2 linked regions of the Pelosinus fermentans DSM 17108 genome follow. Each later gene encodes a partner of the first gene's protein in a complex. Links are inferred from orthologs where the notes say so. Each region holds a gene or a part of one and is shown in the gene's direction. Other genes may lie near its edges. The genes, in order: dnaB and dnaG.

What was found.
Region 2: the proteins of dnaB (region 1) and dnaG are in contact, whole or in part, in a crystal structure (PDB 2R6A), measured with the Geobacillus stearothermophilus proteins. The link is inferred for Pelosinus fermentans DSM 17108 from one-to-one orthologs. Residues at the interface, in WP_033016901.1 of Geobacillus stearothermophilus: Ser13, Glu15, Ala16, Gln18, Glu91, Leu92, Asp94, Ala95, Val96, Pro97, Thr98, Ala99, Ala100, Asn101, Tyr104, Tyr105, Ile108; in WP_049624496.1 of Geobacillus stearothermophilus: Lys456, Leu457, Leu458, Pro459, Ala460, Asn463, Ala464, Leu467, Leu535, Leu536, Ile537, Ala538, Gln544, Glu545, Asp548, Tyr549, His552.

What each region holds. Positions count from the first base shown.
Region 1 is NZ_AKVN02000001.1:109,087-112,265, reverse strand. Bases 331-3,179 are described here. They hold dnaB (replicative DNA helicase), read left to right. Parts: upstream 331-1,012; coding sequence 1,013-2,347; downstream 2,348-3,179. Other genes in these bases: FR7_RS00515 (adenylosuccinate synthase), read left to right, coding at 2,779-3,179; lonC (Lon family ATP-dependent protease), read left to right, coding at 331-988. In the rest of the region: more of lonC, read left to right, coding at 1-330. UniProt on the Escherichia coli protein: The main replicative DNA helicase, it participates in initiation and elongation during chromosome replication. Travels ahead of the DNA replisome, separating dsDNA into templates for DNA synthesis.
Region 2 is NZ_AKVN02000001.1:2,201,779-2,205,096, forward strand. The notes cover bases 331-3,318. They hold dnaG (DNA primase), read left to right. Parts: upstream 331-912; coding sequence 913-2,724; downstream 2,725-3,318. Other genes in these bases: FR7_RS09900 (deoxyguanosinetriphosphate triphosphohydrolase), read left to right, coding at 331-493; rpoD (RNA polymerase sigma factor RpoD), read left to right, coding at 2,779-3,318. Outside these bases: more of FR7_RS09900, read left to right, coding at 1-330. UniProt on the Escherichia coli protein: RNA polymerase that catalyzes the synthesis of short RNA molecules used as primers for DNA polymerase during DNA replication.

The sequences.
Region 1 (3,179 bases):
CAAGCGAGTATCTTTTGAATCCGCCTATTATGATCCTTCTGATCCGAATGTTCCCAAGTACATTAGAAAGCTTTTTGAAGATGGTGCGCCCGCCGATTTTATTCTGATTGGTGCGACCACAAGAGATGCGTCGGAAATTAATCCTGCGATACGGTCACGCTGTGCTGAAATTTACTTCGAGCCTTTGACGCCAAAGCATATAGAAGAAATTGTTTATAATGCGGCAGTCAAATTAGATGTGGCTTTAGAATCTGATGTAGCTGCTTTGATTAGTGAATATACCATTGAAGGCCGTAAGGCTGTTAATATCTTATCCGATGCCTTTGGTATCGCTTTATATCGGTCCAGTGATCAGGAAAAGGTCGTCATTACTCATGAGGATGTATATAAAGTAGTACAGGTTAGCCGTCTAACTCCTTTTGTAAATCTTAAGGCGGCTAATATTGGTGAAGTTGGTAAAGTCTTTGGTCTGGGTGTGGCTGGTTATCTTGGTTCTGTATTAGAAATTGAAGCTGTATCCTTTGCAGCAGGAGAAAAGGGTAAGGGACGTATGCGCTTTAATGATACAGCGGGCAGTATGGCGAAAGATTCGGTCTTTAATGCTGCGGCTGTAGTCAGAAAGATAACAGGTGAAGATTTAGGCAACTATGACATTCACATCAACATTATTGGCGGCGGACGCATTGATGGTCCTTCCGCTGGGACGGGCATTTTGGCGGCAATTATTTCTGCTATTACCGAGCGTCCCATTCGCCAGGATGTTGCAGTGACAGGTGAAATTTCCATTCAGGGTAAAGTGAAGGCTGTCGGTGGTGTCTTTGAGAAAGCCTATGGTGCTAAGCAGGCCGGTATTACGACTATGATTATTCCGAAAGAAAATGAAAAAGATATTCCCCAAGGGCATTTGGGCTTAGAAATCTGTCCTGTAGATAACGTAGAAGAAGCACTAGCCATTCTATTGTCTGATACAGAGCAAAAAAGTGCATAGCAAGATGGGGAGGAGGCAAGCTGATTGTTAGATAGAATACCACCACAAAATATGGAAGCTGAGCAGGCAGTACTTGGCGCCATGCTGATTGAGCGGGAGGCAATTTCTAAGGTTGCTGAGTTATTGCGGCCGGAAGATTGTTATCGCGAAGCTCATCGCTTAATCTATAATGCTATGCTGGAACTTTTTAATAAAAATGATGCAGTGGATATGGTTACTGTTATTGAGTTTCTGCGCAAAGAAGACAAGCTGGAAGCAGCGGGCGGGATTGCTTATGTAACCTCCCTGGCAAATAGTGTACCGACTGCTGCTAATGTATTGTATCATGCAAGAATCGTAGAAGAAAAAGCACTGCTGCGTCAATTGATTAACGCTGCTACCAATATTGCCGGCATGGGATATGAAGGCAGTGAAGAAGTAGCTACTATTTTAGATAGCGCTGAAAAAATGATACTATCTGTATCCAGCCGAAAAATGGGGGGAGAATTTACTCCCATTAAGAGTATTATCTTTGATGCATTTAATAAAATTGAACAGCTATATGCTTCAAAAGGCAGTATAACCGGTCTTTCCACTGGATTTAAAGACTTAGATAAGCTAACTTCAGGTCTGCAGCCCTCTGATTTGATTCTGATCGCAGCTCGTCCGAGTATGGGAAAAACGGCGTTTGTACTGAATATTGCCCAGCATATTGGAATTGCCGAGAAAAAGGCAGTGGCATTCTTCAGTCTGGAAATGTCCAAAGAGCAATTGGTTCAACGTATGTTGTGTGCAGAATCCGCCATTGATTCTCAGCGATTGCGAATTGGTGAGCTGGAAGCTAAAGATTGGACGAAACTCGTCAGCGGGGCAGACAGATTGTCTGCAGCACCTATTTTTATCGATGATACAGCAGGTATTACCGTAATGGAAATGCGCTCAAAAGCAAGACGCTTAAAGATAGAGCATAACTTGAGCTTAATTATTATTGACTATCTGCAGCTTATGCAAGGCAGTGGAAAGGGGAAAGGGAGCGAGAATCGTCAGCAGGAGATTTCAGAAATTTCCCGTTCTCTAAAGGCTTTGGCCAGGGAAATTAATGTCCCTGTTATCGCCTTGTCTCAGCTTAGTCGTAGTGTAGAGTCCAGACAGGTAAAGAAACCGATGCTGAGCGATCTTCGAGAATCTGGATCATTAGAACAGGATGCGGATATTGTGGCTTTTCTCTATCGGGATGACTATTACAATCCTGATAGTGAGCAGAAAAATATTACGGAAGTTATTATTGCCAAACATCGTAATGGTCCAGTTGACACCGTTCAACTATTCTTCCACAAACAATTTACGAAGTTTAGTGATTTGTCGAAATTGCCAGGATAGAGGAGGTAGATGATATCTCCTCTATTTTTATGATGTTTTGCGGAAAAATCAGTACTTCTATTAAAAATAAATAGAAGTTTTGCAAGAAAATCCGAACAATGGGTGGACAAACATGAAAAACATTCGAAAATACATTGACACTTTTAGTACTAAGTGCTATGCTATATGAGGGAAAAAATCTAGACTTTAAATTTAAATTGAATGAGTACTAAGATGGTGAGTGAATTTTATAGTCTAGGGATAAAATAAGCATGCCTAATTATAAACAACTTATTAACAAAGTTATCCACAGTTTGTGGATAACTGGTTAGGTACATTAGGTTTGGTTTATAAGTAGAAATAGATTCTAAAGTAAAATGATACCAGAAGTTAAAAAGAGAGAAAAGAACTTTTGGCAAAAGTATTTTAAAAAGATGGGAAGGGTGAATATTATGCCAGCAGTAGTAGTAATGGGAACTCAGTGGGGCGATGAAGGAAAAGGAAAGATCGTAGATTATTTGGCAGAAAAAGCAGATGTTGTTGCTCGATACCAAGGTGGTAATAACGCAGGTCATACTGTGGTAGTAGAGGGGAAACAATTTAAATTGCAGCTATTGCCATCAGGAATTTTATATAAAGGCAAGACTTGCGTTGTTGGTAATGGTGTGGTAGTTGATCCAGGCGTCATACTTAAGGAAATTAAGGGAATGCAGAGTCAGGGAATTGATACCTCAGGTTTAAAAATTTCTAACCGGGCTCATGTTATTATGCCATATCATCGTTTATTGGATGAAGCAGAAGAAACCTATCGTGGTGATCATAAGATTGGTACGACCAAAAGAGGCATTGGTCC
Region 2 (3,318 bases), 2.1 Mb from region 1 along the record:
CTTAGAAGGAAATATAGTACGTATTGGTGATCGTATTGCTTATTTATGTCATGACTATGATGATGGTATTCGAGCAGGGATGATTAGAACTGTTGATTTACCAGAAAAGGTGGCCAAGACATTAGGGATAAACCCGTCTAATATGATTACTGTAATGGTTTCTGATATGATTCGAGCATCTGAGGGACGTAATGAAATACATATCTCGGCTAAAGTTAAAAATGCCATGGATGAATTTCGTGAGTTTATGTTTCGAAAAGTATATCATTCAGCAGATTTGGAGCCTGACCGCAAGAAGGCAAAATATATCATTCAAAAATTATATGAGTACTTTACCCTTCACCCTGAAAGCTTGCCACAGGAATTTTTAGAACGTGAAAGTATTTGGGGATTGGAGGTAACGATTGTTGATTACATTGCAGGTTTGACAGATAGTTATGCAGTTCATTTGTTTGAAGAGTTATTTATTCCGGCAAAGTGGATTGCCCGATGAGTTATCAGAAGAGATTCTAATTTGTTATCAAAAAAAATATTAGTTGTCAAGAGGGAAAAGAGGATATTTATAAGTTATATTGAATACTATTGTTTATGAAAGTAAAATGAATGGAGTTATGTCCTAATTTGGAGTTCATTCTAAGATCTTTCAATTAATAGTATGAAATAATAAGTACTATGACGCATGAATCTTATAGCAGGATTATGGGAATTTGTGTAGAAATAAATCACAAATCGAAAGTAGTTTTTCTTTTAATCATATTGGATATGCTAGTATTAGCAGGAATATGGGAAAAAATCGCGAAAACAGGAAAACAGGATATTCTTGTATCATAAGTCGAAAAGTTGATGAATAGGAATATTTATTCATGAAAAATTAACAGGCTATATGCTTACAAGTAGGTTAAAGGTGAGTTTATGAAAGATGGGATTTATGATGAATTTATTGATAGGTTGCGTTCGGAGAGTGATATTGTAAGCATCTTATCAGATTATGTCCCTTTAAAGAAGAAGGGAAAAAACTATTGGGGCTGCTGTCCATTTCATCATGAGAACACTCCTTCATTTTCAGTAACACCTGACAAAGGTTTTTTTTATTGTTTTGGTTGTCAAAGTGGGGGAAATGTATTTAATTTTTTAATGAAAATTGAAAACATTAGTTTTTTTGATGCGGTAAAAGTATTGGCACAAAAAATGAATATTCCTTTGCCAGAAAAAGAGAAAAGTTCGCGGGAATTGGCAAGGGAGCGTGAGAATAGCAAATTATACCGTGTCAATGAAATGGCTAGGGAGTTTTTTTATGCTTGTTTGACAAAAACTGTTTATGGCAAAAAAGCAAGAGAATATTTAAATTCCCGTGGTGTTACAGATGACGTCATTGAACGTTTTAAAATTGGCTTTGCTCCTCCTGCTTGGGATAAATTGGTAAATGCTTTTTTAGAACGTGGTGTAGAACAAGAGGTTTTGCTAAGAGCTGGTCTAATCGTAGAGAGAAATTCTGGTGATGGTGTTTATGACCGGTTTCGCAGTCGTGTAATATTTCCTATTTCTGATGCTCGGGGGCGGGTAGTTGGTTTTGGGGGAAGGGTGATTGATGATAGCCAACCTAAATATTTAAATTCACCAGAAACCTCTGTTTTTAATAAAAGATATATTTTGTTTGGTTTTGATGCTGCACAAAAGTTTATTAAGGAATCCGGGCAAGCCATTGTGGTAGAAGGTTATATGGATGCCATTACGGCTCATGCTTTTGGTATTCGAAATGTTGTGGCATCATTAGGTACAGCCTTTTCTCCTGAGCAGGCTAAATTATTGCTTCGTAATGCTAAAGATATATTTTTTGCTTATGATAGTGATGCTGCTGGGCAAAATGCTACAGTACGGGCTTTGTCAATTCTACGCAATTTAGGTGCAAATGTGCGAGTAATTTCGATTCCTGATGGCAAAGACCCTGACGAGTTTATTCGCAAACATGGAGCTGAGGCTTTTCAATTACTCATCGCAGAGGCAGCTGATATTTTAGAGTATCAAATTAAGCAAGCTTTTCAAAGTATAGATTATAGCGGTCTAGAAGGAAAAGTTGCTGTTGTATCTAAAATAGTGCCTATATTGGCAGAAGCGGATAATGCAGTAGAAGTGAATGCATATATTGCTTCTATTTCACAGACGCTGGCAATTGATGAAAGTGCTATACGCAGTGAAGTTCGTAAATTTTTGTTTCAGCAACAAAAGGATAAAAATGTAAATAAAGGGAAGAATATATCTAATATGTTGGTTGTGAAGCAACCTTCAGTCGCATTAGAACAAGCTGAAAGTCATATTGTTCGATTAATGTGTGGAGATAGCTCTCTTATACCATATATTAGGGAGAAACTGTCTATTGAAGAAATACAAGGAGAAAATAGACGCGAAATAATTAATTTAATATTTAAAGAGTATAATATGGGAAAAGATATTACAGATACTGCTTGGACAATGATGCTAAGTGAAGCAGCAAATGCAGAATTATCTCATATTATGCTAATTGATATACAATATAATGATACTGATAATATCAAAATGGTTGATGATTGTATAAAAAATATGCGCCTAACAAATTTAAAGTTTTTATATGAACAGCACCGATTAAGGGCTGATGAATTAGAACGTCTGGGGGATAGTGGTTTTCTGCAGGCATTAGCAGAAAGTCAGCGAATAAACGATGAAATTAATAAATTGCGCAACTTATAATTCCAAAAAGAAACTACGCCTTGATTGGAGTGGCCAATGGAGGAGGGGAGTAAAATGACAGAGAAAAAGATGATATCAAATGAATTTGTAACTAAATTGGTGAACAAAGGGAAAAAACAGGGTGGCGTGTTAACTTATAGTGAAATCATGGATACTCTCCAAAGTGAAGATTTATCTCCTGATGAAATTGAAGAGATATATGAAGTCTTTTCTAGTAAGGGGATTGAGATAGTTGATGAGCTTCCTGATGATACTGAAAGACATGATGAGCCTGATGTAGCAGAAGTAGAAGAAGTAACTCCAGAAGAAGTAGATATTGATTTAACAATTCCAGAAGGTATTAGTATTGATGATCCGGTTCGCATGTATCTTAAAGAGATTGGTCGAGTACCTTTACTGACAGCTGATGAAGAAATTAAATTAGCGCAGCGTATGGAAGAAGGCGACGAGGAAGCAAAAAGGAGATTAGCAGAGGCTAACCTGCGCTTGGTTGTAAGTATTGCAAAACGCTACGTTGGGCGTGGAATGCTATTCTTGGACTTAATTCAAGAAGGTAATTTGGGCTTAATAAAAGCCGTTGAGAAATTCGATTAT